3 regions of the Sedimenticola selenatireducens genome follow, and region 3 is predicted to be linked to each of the others. Evidence: predicted binding sites of a transcription regulator. Region 3 holds the regulator's gene; each other region holds the start of a gene.
The links. The regulator sigma-54, encoded in region 3, starts transcription at its own class of promoters, with help from an activator protein. The targets are predictions, from matches to a motif close to TGGCANGNTNCNTGCTT.
Positions count from the first base shown of each region.

Region 1: ACHZBF_RS10655 (PEP-CTERM sorting domain-containing protein) is a predicted target of sigma-54. The motif match lies at 3,340-3,356, and genes of this name have one in related genera.
Region 2: ACHZBF_RS03340 (PEP-CTERM sorting domain-containing protein) is a predicted target of sigma-54. The motif match lies at 3,708-3,724, and genes of this name have one in related genera.

Region 1 covers NZ_CAXXYC010000003.1:1,500,909-1,507,128, forward strand. The annotation lists gene ACHZBF_RS10630 (GFA family protein) at 1-14, shown strand, start outside; gene ACHZBF_RS10635 (cupin domain-containing protein) at 241-684, shown strand; gene ACHZBF_RS10640 (YbhB/YbcL family Raf kinase inhibitor-like protein) at 711-1,337, shown strand; gene ACHZBF_RS10645 (hydrolase) at 1,438-1,977, shown strand; gene ACHZBF_RS10650 (DMT family transporter) at 2,055-2,384, shown strand; gene ACHZBF_RS10655 (PEP-CTERM sorting domain-containing protein) at 2,655-3,284, opposite strand; gene ACHZBF_RS10660 (cytochrome C) at 3,558-6,220, opposite strand, start outside.
Region 2 covers NZ_CAXXYC010000002.1:177,301-183,520, reverse strand. The annotation lists gene ACHZBF_RS03350 (MFS transporter) at 1-1,087, shown strand, start outside; gene ACHZBF_RS03345 (malate synthase G) at 1,258-3,435, shown strand; gene ACHZBF_RS03340 (PEP-CTERM sorting domain-containing protein) at 3,815-4,405, shown strand; gene pckA (phosphoenolpyruvate carboxykinase (ATP)) at 4,877-6,220, opposite strand, start outside.
Region 3 covers NZ_CAXXYC010000001.1:220,006-226,225, forward strand. The annotation lists gene ptsN (PTS IIA-like nitrogen regulatory protein PtsN) at 1-291, opposite strand, end outside; gene hpf (ribosome hibernation-promoting factor, HPF/YfiA family) at 307-642, opposite strand; gene ACHZBF_RS01090 (RNA polymerase factor sigma-54) at 667-2,169, opposite strand; gene lptB (LPS export ABC transporter ATP-binding protein) at 2,290-3,015, opposite strand; gene lptA (lipopolysaccharide transport periplasmic protein LptA) at 3,023-3,538, opposite strand; gene lptC (LPS export ABC transporter periplasmic protein LptC) at 3,522-4,091, opposite strand; gene kdsC (3-deoxy-manno-octulosonate-8-phosphatase KdsC) at 4,134-4,658, opposite strand; gene ACHZBF_RS01115 (KpsF/GutQ family sugar-phosphate isomerase) at 4,711-5,709, opposite strand; gene ACHZBF_RS01120 (calcium/sodium antiporter) at 5,706-6,220, opposite strand, start outside.

The sequences.
Region 1 (6,220 bases), on a different contig from region 3:
GATCACCCAAGTAATGGGGTCAGTGTAAAAAACCCGTCTGGATTTGGATAATTTTCGCAGCAACCATAGTTATTCTACGGACTTACACCCCATTGGTTCATACCCCTGCCGGACGTAGACCAATCGCTCACGTTGACCAGCCATCATGTCGATTCGCTGAACTACACTATGTAATGCCAGTCAACCGAGCTCACCCATGATGCTGCAACCCGGCCCATCAAATCCATCAGGAGCAAGCCAATGAGTAGAACTCCGCTAATCGTCAACCAGAATAATTATGGACCGGCGCTAAATGTCGTCGGCACGAAAGTAACAGTGCTTGCCTCAAACAAGGACACGAAAGGACAGGAATTCAGCTTCCAGAGCGGCGAGAACAACATGGGGCCTCCTCCGCACAGCCATGATTGGGACGAAGCATTCTTTGTGCTTAAAGGAAGTGTTGAGTTCACCTGCGACGGGAAGGCGGATATGTGTACACCGGGCACACTGGTTTTCATTCCCGGTGGAACGATACACGCATTCAAATATGGTCCCGATGGTGGCGAGATGCTTGAAGTAACAGGTGCCGGAAGCATAGCTTCCCAAATGTTCACGGCGGTCGACAAGCAAATTCCAGCAGATTCTCAGGATGTGGAAAAAATCATAGAAGTGGTGAGCCAAAACGGCGTCACGGTACATTTATAATACGGAAGAAGTAAGAGGAGAATTCGATGAAACTGACCAGCGACCAGATCAAGGATAACCGGCCCATCCCCGTAACCAATGCCTTTGGCAAGCATGACAAAAACAGTCACGTGGCACTTGCCGGCAATCAGAATCCGGGCCTGAGCTGGGATGACGCCCCTGAGGGAACGCGCTCTTTTGTCCTGATCTGCCACGACCCGGATGTACCTAGCAAACCGGATGACGTGAACCAGGAGGGGCGCGAAGTACCGGCTGACCTGCCCCGGGTCGATTTTTATCACTGGGTGCTGGTGGATATTCCAGCCAATCAGCGACAGATTGCTGCCGCTGCTGATGCCGACGGGGTCACGGCGAAGGGAAAGCCGGGCGGCCCCTCACCTGCCGGGGGCATTCGTGGCATCAACAACTACACCGACTGGTTTGCGGGTGATGCCGACATGGCGGGAGACTATTACGGCTACGATGGTCCCTGCCCTCCCTGGAACGACAGTATTGTGCACCACTACTACTTCACGCTCTACGCACTGGATATTGAGGGCTGCGGACTCAGCGGCCGTTTTGGCGGCCCCGAGGCGCTCGCGGCCATTGAAGGTCATGTGCTGGCCAGCGCCAGTCTCACAGGCACTTATATAATCAATCCCAGATTGACGTGAGTAACAGAAAAACAGGCCCATTTACCGCCGGGGTAGACGCGACTTCTGTGCCCACCCGTCAAGACTCTACCGTTATAATGCGAAAGCCATAGAGGCACTCATGTTAAGAAGAGACAACACCGGTCTTATTGTTATAGATATACAAGGCAAGTTGGCAAATATTGTTCATGACAGCGACAGGCTAGTCGCAAATGCGGTAGCTTTAATCAAGGGCATGAAGGCCCTCGATATGCCCATTTTGTGGCTGGAGCAAAACCCGGAAAAACTGGGCGCGACGATTCCGGAGATTAGTGAAGCATTAACTCCGCTTGAGCCAATAACCAAATATATGTTCGATGGTTGTGGTTCGGAGGCATTTGACAAAGCCGTAAAACAGTCGAATGTCACCACATGGCTGGTATGTGGTATTGAAGCACATATTTGTGTTTACCAGACCGTATCGAGCCTGATTCGCCTCGGGTATGAAATCGAACTGGTTTGTGATTGCGTCTCTTCCAGAGCACTATCCAATAAAGAAATCGCCATTTCCAAACTCACTTCCAAAGGTGCCGGGAAGACCAGTGTCGAGATGTGTCTGTATGAGCTGGTGGGTGATTGTCGAGCCACCGAGTTCAAGGAAATACTCGGGCTTATCAAGTAACACAGTCGGGCGAACCTATGACAACCGACACGACCTGATTGACCCTAATCCAAAAACCGGATTCCAGAGAAAAAGATATGGCGTACATATATTTGGCTATTGCTATCATTGCAGAGGTTGTAGCAACAAGTGCACTGAAGGCATCCGCAGAGTTCTCTAAGCTATATCCAAGCCTGGTGGTTATTGTTGGCTATGGCTTTGCGTTTTATTTCATGACCCTGGTTTTAAGAACCATACCGGTAGGAATTACTTATGCAATCTGGTCAGGCGCCGGCATCGTCATGATCACCATTGCTGGTGCATTGCTGTATAAACAGATCCCGGATATCCCCGCCATAATAGGTATGGGACTGATTATTTCGGGCGTAGGGGTAATTCATATTTTTTCAGGAACGATTGGCCACTAAAATATAGCAAGCCAGGCAAAGTAATTGGGATCCGTGTAAAACCGAGCCTGGCATTGGGTCATTTTTTCACTGACCCTAAATACCTGTGCGACGGACTGTAATCGTCCCGGATAGATAAAAGGATCGAAACGCAAACTTCGGGAATAGACAACCTGGCAACGATGTTGCGGGAATCATCAATGCGGAAACAGATCGGGCTTTTTACGGCGGCTGGTGATCTATTTAGCGAATAGCGACGCGGGCACGATAAACGTGCCCGCGCTGTGGGATTCAACCCTGCGTTCTGCGCCTGACCAAACCAAGTCCCAGAAGACTTACACTCATGAGAATAAGGATTGAGGGCTCAGAAACCACAGCCACCTCCAACTGTTGAATTCTAATGCCCTGGTTACCATCACCGTTAGTGGTTGGTGTTTGTCCGACAAAGGCAAACCGGGATCCTGAAAGGGCAAAACCGCTCATATCCAGGCTAACAAAATTGCTTCCAGCAAGATCCGGCGTGACGGCAAAATCATTCAAAACAAGTAATCCGTCTATATACAGATCGAACAATTCGATTGGGGTACCGCCTCTTTCAAACACCACACTCGACAAAAGCGAGACGGTTTTTGATGCCCAGTCAAATACCATCGCTTCATCCAGACCAATCCTGTGATCAGCCGGATCGGTCTGGATGCCCCAGCCATTGGCATGACGGTTTATATTGGCGGCCGTACCGGTGTTCGTGGTTGCATTGTAATCGGTATCATATCCGGAGACCTCGACGGTCAGGCCGTCAACCGATACCGTATGTGAGGTGCTACCATCGCCTCCGTTACCAAAGCTGTAGATTACAGAAGCCGAAACAGTGACAGGTAGCAGCGTTGCTATCCAAATGACCCCACACAAAAGTATTTTCATTATTATTTCCCGCAATGCAGTTCAGATTTAGAGTATTAATGCCTGACATGCACTTCAGCAAATAACGAGCCAAGAAAAATATACTATTGGGAATCAAACAGATGCTCAGTTAATTATTTTTATTATTAAGAACAATTAGACTATTTTGTAAAAAATATCGACAGTATTTATGCCATGGATATGCCTGCGCTGGCGGGCCTTACCCACCCCTCTCCCTGAGGGAGAGGGGTGTTATAGGACATAAGCAGTAAGACTGCTCATTACACAGATCAATCAGATCTCATTTTCATGACAATCCGCGCAGCCGACCTGGTGACCTTTCGGAAACTCTTTAGGACCCTCATCGGCACAGAATTGCCCCTCGTCGTCCTTACATTCCAGAATCCGGTTGGTTGCCATTGCCGAGAGCACCGTACCCTGACCGTCAGTACCGTGGCACGCCTGGCAGCTGTTCCTCGGACCATCTTCCTGGGCCTTCTTGTGGTGCGTGTTCCAGTGACGACTGCCCACCGGATGCATACCGTGGGGGCCATTCATGGTCAGCTCGAATTTGCCACTGTCCTCGAAGGCCCGTGCGTCATGACAAGTGCTGCACTCGGTGATCGTCCCACGATGCCCCTGGAGTTGAACGGCCGCCACATTGTCATTGGCCTCGGGGTTCTTGTTTGGCCAAATACCGTGAGTCGCACCATGGCACGCCTCACAGAAAATACCCTCATGCCCGGTACTTACCCGGTAGAGCATCGGGTTACCGACCCGTGGATCATCAGCCGGATCGGTACCGGCCTCCTGGGCAGCAGCGATCACAGCGGGATTCTCTGCGGTGATGACATTTTCAGCAAAACGCTTGTTGGTCGGAACAATAGGGGTCGCCTTTGGATCATTGGTCAGATAGGCCTGTAACAGCCGTATGCCATCAGTGGCTCCAGCGCTGTTACCAGGATTAACCATGACATCGGCATGCCCAGACATATTGTCCACTGCATCACCGGTATGACAGGAACCACAACCCGGCTCATTCGCCCAGGGTACACGGGGCTGATCGGCATTGGTGTAGAAGTCACCACCCAGCTCAAAGGCGCCGGGGTTGTCCGGTGTTACATTTCGGGTGAAATCATTGCCGACCTGCTCCATGCTGCCGTGGCAATCCTGACAGAGCATGCCGCCATTGGCCATTGCGCCGCGCAGGCAGTCGCTACGTCGACCGGGATGGCACTGGTAACAGGTCTCTTCAAGAACTTGCCGGCGCTCCACCACATTGAGCACGAAACCATTTTCATCCTTTTCGATCGCCGGCATGTCCGGGAACAACCGATTGCCATCTTTATCCGTGACAGTGCCGTGATGGCTGTGCATAACATTGGACATCGATTTGTTTTTTATCTGGTCGCGTCCATTATGGAGCGAGTTTCCAGGATCATTCTCTTCCCCCAGCGGCCCGAGTTGAGCCAGGTCCAGCGCCGGGGTGTAGTGGCAGGACTGGCAGACAACCGGTGTCTGATCAACCAGGTCAGGTGTGTATTTGGGTTGCGCAATACCTGACCCATGCTTCAGGTCATGCAGGCGTAGCAGATTGACGTCGGCCGCATACTCCTTGCTCACTTCCAGCGGAACCTCATCCAGCTTGGGATCATCCAGAACCGTGGCGACTTCGATACCCGCCTGGACCAGGCGGTCCGTGGCAGCACCATTGCCACCATCAACGGTCGCACCATGACAGGCGCCGCAGTTGGCCTCGCCGGAGATTGGCACGACAGTATCATTCGTTGCCAGGATATTCCCGCTCGCATCATGGGCCTGCACCCGATACAGGGGCCAGGGGTTTTCACGACCGTAGTCATCAAAAGCGGATACAGGAATGCCCGCGGCCTCATACCAGTTGACACCCTCCGAGACATAACCAAACCGGAATGCCGGATTCATGAAGAACGGTTGATCCACCACGTAGGCCTCAAACAGTTCAACCAGATTATCCAGATAGGGAGCATGACGGCCCGGCATGGATTGCTGATCGGCTGTCAGTGCGCCATCACCGAGATAGAAGCGTTCAACATTGGGCATGGGTAATCCCAGGTCCAGAATATTGGCACCCGCCGGGTAGAATGCCGGGAGTATCATTGGCGGATAGAAGGCGTCGTATGCCTCTCTCGCCACCTCCCAGAAATTGGTTTTATAGACCGTTCCATCTGCCAGCATGCTCGAATAAACCGGCCCGGTACCCGCGGAGTTAACCCCTGTCAGAATCGGATCATTAGGGTTGGAGGCCGCCGAATAAACCACACTCACACCGTCTGCGGGAGTAAGGACGTTCGGCTCCACGCCCCTTTGTATGACCGTCGCATGCAGGACATTGAACGGCGGCAGGATACTTGAGATTCGGGTATCGAAGTCACCGCAATGCATTCCCAGGTCATTAATGGCGAAGACCTTGTAATTCTGTCCGATGATGAGTGGCTGTTCCTCGACGGGAGTCCAAGGCAAACCATTCTGGCTGGTAGAGTTGATAGAGACGTTACTGGAAGGGTCTGTTGGCGGCTCAACCGGAGGTGGCTCAACCGGCGGCGGTTCGACGGGTGGTGGCTCGACCACAACCTTTGGGTAACAATCTGCCGGCGCGTTTGTTACATCGGCTTCACCCAGATTATTGTCGGTCCCGGCCTCAAATATGCTAATGCGGCAGGGCACAATTTCCAGATCACGCTCTGTAACTTTCCACCTACCCCTTCTGTTGGGATCATCCTCGCCGATAACCAGATTGTGATCAAAAGCATTGACCACTTGAATATCAAAATCCTCATCACTCGTGCCTCTTACTGTTAGCCGCTCTTTCGCTGTATTCCATACGGCACTATCAAGCGTGACAGAGGCATCGGCCTCGCCTGGTATGATGATAGCCAGCGCAACCGCAATCAATACAAGTGGAGCTAGTTCTTTGA
Region 2 (6,220 bases), on a different contig from region 3:
CTGGAGCCGGGAGACCTTCGCCATCGCCATGGCGATCCAGAACCTGCTCTGGGGCATCGGTGTGCCGGTAGCCGGGGCGATGGCCGACCGCTACGGCCCGATGAGAGTGCTCTCCTTCGGTGCCCTGCTCTACGGCTTCGGCGTCTGGGGCATGGCCACCACCGGCAGCACTATGGGGCTGCATCTGTTTGGTGGCGTGCTGACCGGGCTCGGTATCGCCTTCTCTGCCTTCTCCATCGCCCTGGCCGCCATGGCCAAGGTGGTGGGGCCGGAACGGCGCACCCTGGTGCTGGGACTCGGCACCGCCGCCGGATCATTGGGACAGGTGGTCTTCTCCCCGCTCGGCCAGCAGTTCATTGCCGCCTTTGGCTGGCAGTCGGCCCTGCTGATCCTGGCCGCCACGGCGTTGTTGATTATTCCACTGGCCCTGGCACTGCCCGACAGCCATACTCATCAGGGTGAACCGGCGTTCGATCAGTCGCTCGGCGAGGCACTGCGGGAGGCGGCGGGACACCGCGGGTTCGTGTTGCTCACCACCGGTTTCTTCGTCTGCGGCTTTCATGTCGCCTTCATCACGGTCCACTTCCCCTCCTACGTGAAGGATCTGGGGCTGGCACCGGAGGTGGGCGCCTATGCGCTGGCCCTCATCGGCCTGTTCAATATCGCCGGCTCTTTTCTCTCCGGTGCTGTCGGCACCCGTTGGAGCAAGAAAGGCGGGCTCGCGTTCATCTACTTCAGCCGGGCGATTGTCATCACCGCGATGCTGCTGGCGCCAAAAACCGCCCTGACCATCTATTTGTTCGCCGCCGCCATGGGCATACTCTGGCTCTCCACCGTCCCTCTTACCTCCGGCATCGTGGCCCAGGTGTTCGGCGTGCGCTACATGGCCACCCTGTTCGGCATTGTCTTCTTCAGCCACCAGGTGGGCAGTTTCCTCGGTGTCTGGCTCGGTGGGCGTCTGTATGACACCACGGGTACCTACAACGCGGTGTGGTGGGCCGGCGTGGTACTGGGACTGCTGGCGGCCATTATCCATCTGCCGATCAACGAACGCCCACTGGCCCGGCTGGCGCCAGAGAGTAACTGAAAATAATTCCATATTTTCATGGGGTACATTCCATACACGATTTTGATAGACTGATTATTTACCGTTATCTCCTGAACCGGCGAATTTGTTTACAAAATACAGTGTGGGCACTCCGCACTGCGGGCATGAGTGACGGCATCCGTATTGATTAACTGCAACAAGGGCATTACATGACAGCACGCACACAGATCGGCGGCCTGCAAATCGCCAACGTGATCAAAGAGTTAGTAGAGAACAAGATCGCACCGGAAAGCGGTGTCAGCAGCGCAACCTTCTGGAGTGAACTGGAGAAGATTGTTAACGACCTGACCCCGAAAAACCGTGCCCTGCTGGCCAGGCGCGAGGAACTGCAGGCCCGGATCGACCAATGGCATCGGCAGCGGGCTGGCCAACCTCTGGATGCCGCGGCCTACAAGGCGTTTCTGATCGAAATCGGCTATCTGCTCCCGGAGGTCGCCGACTTCACTATCGAGACCGAAAATGTCGATCCGGAAATCGCCCAGATGGCCGGTCCCCAGTTGGTGGTGCCCATCAACAACGCACGCTATGCCCTGAATGCCACCAACGCCCGCTGGGGCAGCCTGTACGATGCCCTCTACGGCACCGATGCTATCGATCAGAGCGGCGACCTGGCAATTACCGCCGGCTACAATCCAACCCGCGGCGCCAAGGTGATCGAAACCGCACGCAATCTGCTGGATGAGGTGGTACCACTGGCGAGTGGCAGCCACAAGGACGCCACTGAATACCAGATCATTACCGGAAAACTGTCGGTGACCCTGAGTGATGACAGCCGTACCGGGCTGGCCCAGCCGGAAAAGCTGGTGGGCTTCAACGGTGACGCCGAGGCGCCCAGCGCCATCCTGCTGAAAAACAATGGTCTGCATATCGAGATCCAGATCGATCGTCAATCCATGATCGGCATGGAGGATGCCGCAGGCATCAAGGACCTGGTCCTGGAAGCGGCCATCACCACCATCCAGGACTGTGAGGATTCGGTCACCGCCGTGGATGCGGAAGACAAGGCCGTGGTCTACCGCAACATGCTGGGCCTGTTCATGGGAGACCTGACTGCCGAAATGGAGAAGGGCGGCAAGACGATCACCCGTCACCTGAATCCGGACCGCACCTATACCACCCCGGCTGGCGGCAGTCTGACCCTGCCGGGTCGCAGCCTGCTGTTCATCCGCAATGTCGGCCACCTGATGACCAACGAGGCAATCCTCGACCGCAACGGCGACGAGATCCCCGAAGGCATCCTGGACGGCATGATGACCGCATTGATCGCACTGCATGACCTGAAGGGCAACGGCAAATACCGCAATAGTCGCAGCGGCAGTATCTACATCGTGAAGCCGAAAATGCACGGACCGGAAGAGGTCGCCTTTACCTGCGAGCTGTTCAGCCGCATTGAGGATGCCCTGGGACTGTCACGCAACACCATGAAGGTCGGCATCATGGATGAGGAGCGTCGCACCACGGTCAACCTGAAAGCCTGCATCCAGGCGGCCAAAGAACGAGTGGTGTTCATCAACACCGGCTTCCTGGATCGCACCGGTGATGAGATCCACACCAGCATGGAGGCCGGCCCGGTGGCGCGCAAGGAAGCAATGAAACAGCTCCCCTGGATCAAGGCCTACGAGGACTGGAACGTGGACAACGGTCTGCGCTGCGGCCTGCGCGGCAAGGCGCAGATCGGCAAGGGTATGTGGCCCATCCCCGACCAGATGGCCAGCATGCTGCAGGCCAAGATCGCCCATCCCATGGCCGGCGCCAACACCGCCTGGGTCCCCTCGCCTACTGCCGCCACCCTGCACGCCATCCACTATCACAAGGTGAACGTGGCGGAGCGCCAGAATGAACTGGCGAAGCGTAAAATGGCCAGCCTGGATGAGATCCTGGATATTCCGCTGATGGGGGATCAAACCTACAGCGCCGAGGAGATCCAGCAAGAGCTGGACAACAACTCCCAGGGTATCCTCGGTTACGTCGTGCGCTGGATCGACCAGGGCGTGGGCTGCTCCAAGGTGCCCGACATCAACGACGTCGGCCTGATGGAGGACCGCGCCACCCTGCGCATTTCCAGCCAGCACATCGCCAACTGGCTGCGCCACGGCATCTGCTCGAAAGAGCAGGTGATGGAGACCCTGAAACGCATGGCCGCCGTGGTGGACCGGCAGAATGCCGGTGATCCGAACTACCGCAACATGGCACCCGATTTTGACGGAGTCGCCTTTGCCGCCGCCTGTGATCTGGTGTTCAAGGGTTGCGAACAGCCCAGCGGCTACACCGAGCCGGTACTGCACGCACGGCGGCGAGAGGCCAAGACGAAGTACGGTCAGCGCTAAACGACCCGACTGACCTTCGTCAGTCGTGAGAAGGTACACCGGTGTATGTCTTGGGCTGCACCGGTGTTGTTCGTTGCTTGATCGCCCGCCAAACACTTTTCAGTAGAATTGATCTGACTTACGTTGATTTTCAACAGACCGCGCCTTCGCCTGTCTTGCTCCTGGAAAGTGTCACAAGATTTTACAGCCGAGTCGATTCACGCTTGTGCCGATTGCACAAAACACCATATAACACTTTGTTTATTAAAAAGTTAATACCAACTAAAAATAAATGGCGCATTAATTGCTTAACTGCTGTGTTAGTGTAGTGGTTTAAGGAATCTTCATTAGCCGCAAGCACAATAATAACTTTCTAACTCAAGCAAGGAAGATCAAAACCATGAAAAAAACGCTCCTCTTAGCTGCGGCTACAGCACTCTCAATGACTTCGTTTGCGTCACACGCTCTCCTGATCACACAGACACAGGCCCTGACTGCCGATGGTCAGGACATGATTTTCAACTTCAACGCACTGCCGGCAACCAGCGGCCCCGGGATCATCTCTATTGCTCCCGCGCAGGGCCAGGGTACGTTGGGTCTCGATCTCAGCGGCGCCTTCCCAGCAGAGGATGAAAATTTTGAGGTCATCTTTGATGGCCTGTCACAGGGCTTCTACAGCTGCGGTGGACCTTCCAACAACGGCTCAACTCCCATTGCCGGTGCTGTGGACAATTCGGGCAACTTCAACAACTGCGATTTTTCACTGCCATTCAACCTGAGCCAAGTCGCAATGGAGACCCTTCTTATTGACAACAGCATATCCGTCGGCGTGCTGTTTGGTGATGACGTATCGACCTTCGGCGATGGGGATCTGGTCACCGTTTCGATTAGTTACGAATCAGTCCCGGTCCCGGCCACTCTGGCACTAATAGGTCTTGGCCTCGTGGGTATGGGTTACCAGAAACGGCGTCGCAGCAATCTTTCCGCATAAAGCAGGAGAACGATAGATCAACTGACAAGACAACCCGCCAGGGAGAATCCTGACCGGTTGTCTTGTCAGGCGGCATCCGCACGTTAAAGGGTGAACAAATCCGTAACTCAGATACTGCCTTGTGATCAGTACCGAACACGGATAGAACTCGCCTGCCCCCTAAACCCCAGGAGCAATCGGGGAAACATCAACAGGCTGTTCGCGCAGTATCGGCGGATGGCAGGCTCCGGGCAGCGGCCCGTACTGAAGAAGTGGCTGCATATGCATTCTCCCTATCCGGCCGAGCCACAAGCGCAACCGGCCTCTTTCGGGATCGGGAAATCGGTGCAAACAGAACCCCTGGATAAAGATGCCAGCCCCCAACCGCCGTGAGGCACAAATCAAAATACCCAACGATTATCCGGCGATCCCTAGCCATAGTGGCAACGAGTGCGGATAGACAATGCCCGTCTCCACCTGCGTATCCTCGAATCAGTCGATCTGCGGACCGGCAGCCACCAGGCGTTTGCCCTCGGCGGTATCGGTATAGCGGCCGAAGTTTTCGGCGAACAGGTAGGCAAGATCCTGTGCCTTGCGGTTCCACTCCTCCACATCACTGTAGGTTTTGCGGGGATCCAGAATGCCGCTATCACAGCCGGGGAGTTCGGTCGGCACTTGCAGATTGAACACAGGGATGGTTTTGCTCGCTGCATGCTCAATCGAGCCATCCAGAATCGCATCGATAATGACGCGAGTGTCCTTGATGGAGATGCGCTTGCCGGAACCGTTCCAGCCGGTATTCACCAGATAGGCGGTCGCTCCCACCGCCTGCATGCGCTTGACCAGCTCCCTGGCGTACTTGGTGGGGTGCAGTTTCAGGAAGGCCGCACCAAAACAGGCGGAGAAAGTCGGGGTCGGCTCTGTAATGCCGCGCTCGGTACCCGCCAGTTTGGCGGTGAATCCCGACAGGAAGTGATATTCGGTCTGATCCGGGGTCAACCTGGAGACCGGGGGCAGCACACCGAAGGCATCAGCGGTCAGGAAGATCACCTTCTTGGCATGGCCCGCCTTGGAGACCGGTTTGACAATATTCTCGATGTGATAGATCGGGTAACTGACCCGGGTATTCTCGGTCCTTGAGCCGTCGCTGAAATCGATCTTGCCGCTCTCATCGACAGTGACATTCTCCAGCAGGGCATCGCGCTTGATGGCATGGTAGATGTCCGGTTCGTTCTCCTCGCTCAGGTTGATGGTCTTGGCATAACAGCCACCCTCGAAGTTGAAGATGCCGTCATCATCCCAGCCGTGTTCATCGTCACCGATTAACGCCCTTTTCGGGTCGGCCGACAGGGTGGTCTTGCCGGTTCCGGAGAGACCGAAGAAGATGGCCACATCTCCCTTCTCACCCACATTGGCGGAACAGTGCATGGAGGCGATACCACGCAGCGGCAGCAGGAAGTTCATCACCGAGAACATACCCTTTTTCATCTCGCCGCCGTACCAGGTACCCCCGATCAGCTGCATCTTTTCGGTCATATTGAAGGCTACAAAGTTCTCGCTGTTGAGACCCTGACGTTCCCAATTGGGATTGGTTGTCTTGGCTCCATTCAGCACCACGAAATCAGGTTTGAAGTTCTTTAGCTCCTCCTCGCTGGGGCGGATGAACATGTTCTTCACGAAATGCGCTTGCCACGCCACCTCGGTAATAATGCGTACACCAAGTCGGGTATTCACATTGGCCCCGCAGAAGGCATCCACCACGAATAACCGCTTGTTCGAGAGTTGCTTGGTCACCAGGGTCTTCAACTCCCCCCACGTTTCCTGCGAGAGCATCTT
Region 3 (6,220 bases):
GACCGGTTGCTGGTCTATAGCGTCGAAATCGGCGCCGGACTGGAGCTGGATGAAGGCGCCTCGGGCCTCCGTGACACCGGCAACACGGGCGTGGGGCAGTGCTATGCCATGCCCCAGCCCGGTGCTGCCCAATCGCTCCCGCTCAAGCAGTTTGTCGAACACAGTACCCTGGTTGAGCTCCTCCGAGGCGGAGGCCAGCAGTCCGGCTATCTCTTCGAGTACGCGCTTTTTACTGGCGGCCGGATTCGCGGCGCTGATGCGTTCGGCAGTAATGAAATTTGCGGGAAACATGATTTTGCCTGTTGATTAGATTTCGGCGTTGGCGGGATCGATTCCCTTCATGCCTACACCATTGCGATGGTTGGTGCTTTTCTCCTTGAGCTTTTTCACCTGACGGTCGATTTTATCCACCAGACCGTCGATGGCGGCATACATATCCTCTTCTTCACAGTCGGCAAAGACATCGGCGCCATTCACATGGAGAGTAGCTTCCGCCTTCTGGCGCAGTTTCTCAACACTCAGGATGACATGGATCTTGGTGACATGATCAAAGTGCCGTTCCAGGCGCTCGAATTTTGTTTCGACATAGTTGCGCATGGCTTCGGTGATGTCCACATGATGACCGGTGATGCTGATTTGCATGATTTGCTCCTTGGTTACTGGCCTCTAGACGAGGCGCTTTCGCTCGTTTGATGGCGGGATCGCCATGGACTCGCGGTATTTTGCTACCGTCCGCCGTGCGACCTGAATGCCCTGATCGGCGAGTATGCTCGCCAGTTTGTTGTCGCTGAGTGGCTTGTTCGGCTTCTCGGCAGCGACCAGTTTCTTGATCAGTGCGCGTATCGCGGTGGCGGAACACTCTCCGCCTCCAGCCGTGCTGACATGGCTGGAGAAGAAATACTTGAATTCCAGCGTACCCCGGGGGGTATGCATATATTTTTGCGTGGTGACCCTGGATATGGTGGATTCATGCAGCTCCAGGGCCTCGGCGATGTCCCTCAATACCAGGGGCTTCATCGCCTCTTCGCCGTGCTCGAAGAATCCGCGCTGCAGTTCGACAATCTTGGTGGCCACGCGCAACAGCGTTTCATTGCGGCTCATCAGACTTTTGATAAACCAGCGCGCTTCCTGCAGATGATTCTTCAGGTAGTTGTTGTCGTCGCTGTTGTCGGCGCGCCGGATCAGCCGCGCGTATTCCGGGTTAACCCGGAGTTTGGGGGCGGCATCAGCGTTCAGATCCACATGCCAGACGCCATCTCGGCGGGTCACGAATACGTCGGGAATGACATATTGGGGTTCGGTTTCGGCCACCAGGCTGCCGGGGCGCGGTATCAGCGAGCGGATCAGCTGATTAATCGATTTCAGGGTGTCGTCATCAATCTTCAGCTTGCGTTTGATCTGGTTATGATCCTGCTGGGCCAGCAGGTCGAAGTGATTGTTGATCAGCTGAGTGGTCAGGGCCATGCACGGATGGGGATCCGTCAGCTGACTTAGCTGGATCAGCAGGCACTCCCTCAGGTCACGCGCGCCCACGCCGGGTGGGTCAAATTGCTGAATCCGGTGCAGCACCGCTTCGATCTCATCCAGCTCAACCTCGTCAGCGGACATGCTGACAAGAATCTCGTTCAGATCCATCCTCAGGTAACCGTCTTCATCGATGCCGTCAATGATTGAGACGGCAATCTCGCGGTCCAGATCGCTGAACGGGGTCAGGTTCAACTGCCAGGTGAGATAGTCGTAGAGGGTGCGGGCACTGCGGCGCTGGGCCAGGTAGTCACTGTCGCCGGCGTCCCGGGATGCCAGTCCGGAAGAGGGTGGTAGCGTGCTGTCGTAGACATCGTCCCAGCCGCTGTCCACCGGCAGCTCTTCCGGTATGGAGTTTGCCTCGCCGTTGACCTCTTTTTCGTTGTTGAGGTCATTGCTGCTGGCCTTGTCCCCTTTCAGGCCATCGCCATTGAGCCGCTCGATGGTGCGCTCTTGTTCATTCCCACGGGCCTCTTCGCGGGCGCTGTTCTCCTCTTCGGTCTCCAGCATCAGGTTGGAGTCGAGCGCCTCCTGAATCTCCTGCTTGAGATCCAGCGTAGAGAGTTGCAGCAAGCGGATGGCCTGCTGCAACTGCGGCGTCATGGTGAGATGTTGGCCAAGGCGAAGCTGGAGCGTTTGCTTCATGCGGGTATCTGGATCTGGTACGTAATTTGTATGGTTTTCACAGTTTCATTCTAGCGTAAAAAATCACCAGACGCACAAGGAGAAAATGGTTTATTGCCGTCAATCAACTGATGATCAACTCTAGAGACTGAACTCTTTTCCCAGGTAGACGGAGCGCACTTCCTGATTGGCCAGAATCTGCTCCGGTTCGCCCTCCGCCAGCACCTTGCCTTCGCTGATAATATAGGCGCGCTGACAGATGCCGAGGGTCTCCCGGACATTGTGATCGGTGATCAGTACGCCGATCCCCCGGGATGAGAGTGTACGGATAATATTCTGTATGTCCTTGACCGAGATCGGGTCGATACCGGCGAATGGTTCGTCAAGCAGTATGAAGCGGGGCTCCATGGCCAGTGATCGGGCGATCTCCAGGCGGCGACGTTCACCCCCGGAGAGACTCATCGCCTGGTTGTTGCGCAGATGGGTGAGGTTAAAGTCCACCAGCAGTGCTTCGCAGGCCTCGATCTGTTCCGGGGGTCGCAGATCCTTGCGGGTCTCCAGGATGGCGAAAATATTATTGAATACGGTCAGCTTGCGGAAGATGGAGGGTTCCTGGGCCAGATAACCCAGGCCGAGGCGCGCCCGGGCGTGCATCGGCAGGGCAGTGATGTCATGACCGTCTATGCGGATGGTTCCACCTTCCGAGGGAACCAGTCCGGCAATCATGTAGAAGCAGGTGGTCTTGCCGGCGCCGTTGGGTCCCAGCAGCCCCACCACTTCACCGCTCAAAACGTTCAGGGAGACACCGTTCACCACGGCGCGGCGGCGATAGTGTTTCGCCAGATTGTCAGCAGCCAGCAGGGTCATGGATCGATTACTTTTTTCCACCGATGGTGACCTTGACGCGCTCTTTGCCCTTGGCGCTGGCACCTGCCTTCACTACCGCCCGGGCGCGATCATAGATGATCCGGTCGCTCTTGAAGGTGTCCTGACCCTGGGTGAGTACGGCGTCACCGATCATATTGATGATTTCGCTGTTGGCAGAGTACTCGGTCTTCTTGGCGCGGCCCTTGATAGTGCCCTTGCCGTCTTCAGTATCCTGCTGAAAAGTGACCGGCTTGCCGACCGCCTCGATCTGATCAGTCTCGTTCTGGCGCTGGGTAACTGTTACCTTGTCGGCCTTGATAATGATGCTTCCCTGGGTCAGTTCCACATTGCCTTTATAGGTACTGATGCCGCTTCGGTCATCGATATCGACCGCGTCGGCCTCGATATAGATGGGTTGGTCCTTGTCCGACTGCAGGGCGGATACAACTCCCGGCAGTATCAGCAGCAGGGCAATGGCGAACCAGCGCCGGCCAGTGTGATGGGGCTTAGGGATTGACTTCATAGCGTCCTCGTACATTGGCAAGTAGTTTGATGCGGATTGGCTGCTGGAGCCATATCTGCATGCCTTTGGCGTCGATGTGGTCCTTGTTGCTGCGGACGTTCACTTCAGCGTCGGTCTCCACGTAGTTGTCGCCCGGCTGCACGCGCAGATCCCGGGTTCTGATACGCATCGGGCGTACCCCAAGTGCCGCAGAACGGTCGATTTTAACCGCACCCTGCAAAAGAAGCACCTCCCCATCCCCCGATAGCCAGCCAGTTTCGGAGTTGACCCGCCAGGGCGGCCGGTCCAGGTCATACAGGGTGAGGCGGGGTAACTTCAATTCGGTACTGTCGTCGTCCATAAAATGGGTCATGCGTTCGGCAACCAGGCGTTTGCCTGGTTTGCCGGAGAGATCCATCAAGGTGGAGTCAACCCCTTCCAGGTAGTAATCGGCCCTGTGTTCACGGGTGGTGTACCCCGGATCTTCCGCTGTGTTCTGTCTGGACAGCCAGAAGGTGCCCGCGACAAGTAGCAGCAGGATGCCGCCGATCATCAGGTTTTTCTGATCGATCATAAGGCGTTGCTTCCCACCAGCGGTACCGGGGTGATCGATGCTTTACTTGAGATATTTTTCAAATGCCTGCTCCAGGGTTCCCTGCGCCTCCATCAGCATTTCGCAGATCTCGCGTGCCGCCCCACGGCCACCACCGGCCAAAGTCTGCCAGTGGGCATGTTGTTTTACCAGCGGGTGGGCGTCCTGTACGGTAATCGCCAACCCGACCTGACGCATGATGGGCAGGTCGACCACGTCATCACCCACATAGGCAATCTGTTCATTTTTGAGGCCCAGTTTGTCCCGCAGCTCTTCGAAGGCCGGGACCTTGTGGCGTTGTCCCTGATAGACATCGCGGATACCCAGGCTCTCCATGCGAATGGTTACTACGTTGGAAGTGCGTCCGGTGATAATGCCGATCTCCACGCCGCTCTTCTGCAGCAGCTTCATGCCAAGGCCATCCTTGGAGTTGAACGCCTTGTACTCCTGCCCGTCATCCCCCAGGTAGAGGCTGCCGTCGGTCAGGACCCCGTCCACATCAAAGATAATCAGGCGGATCTGTTTCGCCCGGTTCAGGATCTCCTGCATCTTTTAAATCTTTCCTACCGCATTAAGTGAGTTGCCACAAGGCATTCATCGCTCAGACGATGCCCGCCAGCAACAGGGTGTGCATATTCAGGGCGCCGATCGGTATCTGCCGGTCATCCACTATAAACAGGGAGTTGATCTTCTTCTCCTGCATGATTTTCAGCACCTCGGCTGCCAGCATGTCGGCTCTGGCCGTGGTGCTGCCGTGGGTCATGACGTCGGTTATCAGGCAGTTACGTATATCGATCGGCCGGTCAAGGGTGCGGCGCAGGTCGCCATCCGTATAGATCCCGGCGAGACGACCCTGGTCATCAATTATTGCCGTCATGCCCAGCCCCTTCCTGGTCATCTCCAGCAATGCATCTTTAAGGCTCGCCCGGTCAGAGACCCGGGGTATCTGTTCGCCCGTTACCATGACATCACTCACCATCAGCAGTAGCCGGCGACCAAGACTGCCGCCGGGATGGGAGCGGGCAAAATCCTGCTCGGTGAAGCCCCGCGCCTCCAGTAGCGCGATGGCCAGCGCATCCCCCATGGCCAGGGTGGCGGTGGTGCTGGATGTGGGTGCCAGATTGAGTGGGCAGGCCTCCTGTGCCACGCTGACGTCGATATGGACATCAGCCTGCTGGGCCAGGTTGGATTGAGGATTACCCGTCATGGCAATCAACGGGACGCCCAGGCGCTTGATCAGCGGCAGGATGGTGAGCAGCTCGCTGGTCTCTCCCGAGTTGGAGAGGGCCAGTACCACATCCTTGGCGGTGATCATGCCCAGATCGCCATGGCTGGCCTCGCCCGGGTGGACAAAGAAGGCCGGACTTCCGGTGCTGGCCAGGGTAGCGGCGATTTTGCTGCCGATGTGGCCCGATTTACCCATGCCGGTCACCACGATACGGCCTTCACAGTTCAGCATAATGCCGCAGGCATGGGCAAAATCGCCATTGATCCGATCAGATAGCGCCTGGATGGCTGATGCTTCGTTATGAATCACCGCCAGTCCCAGGGCCTGGAGTTTTTTTGCCTCTTCGGGAGAGGGCTTGCAGTCCTTGTTCATGTGGCTTGCTGCTCTACTGTCTGTTGATATGCCGCGGGTTCAGCGGCCTTGACACTGCCGGTGTGCATGAAGAGTACCCCCTGATAGGCGAGAAAGGCCAGTACCAGCAGGAATCCTTCAATCCGGTTGATGCGCCCGGTACCGCCGAAGCCGTAACTGATGATAAACAGCGCCAGCGTCAGACCGATCATCATCGGCATGTCCCGGGTCAATACCAGCGGATCGAACGGGCCGGGGGCAATCAGTCCCGGCACCGCCAGGACCGCCAGCAGATTGTACATATTGGAGCCGATGACATTACCGATGGCAATATCGTGCTCATTCTTCAGGGCGCTGGCGATACTGGCTGCCAGTTCCGGCAGGCTGGTGCCCAAGGCGACGATGGTCAGGCCGATAATCAGGTCGCTGACGCCGTAGGCGGTGGCAATATTGACTGCACCCCAGACCAGGATGCGGGAGCTGAACAGCAGCAGGGCCAGGCCTAGACTGAAGTTGACCACCGCCCTGGCGG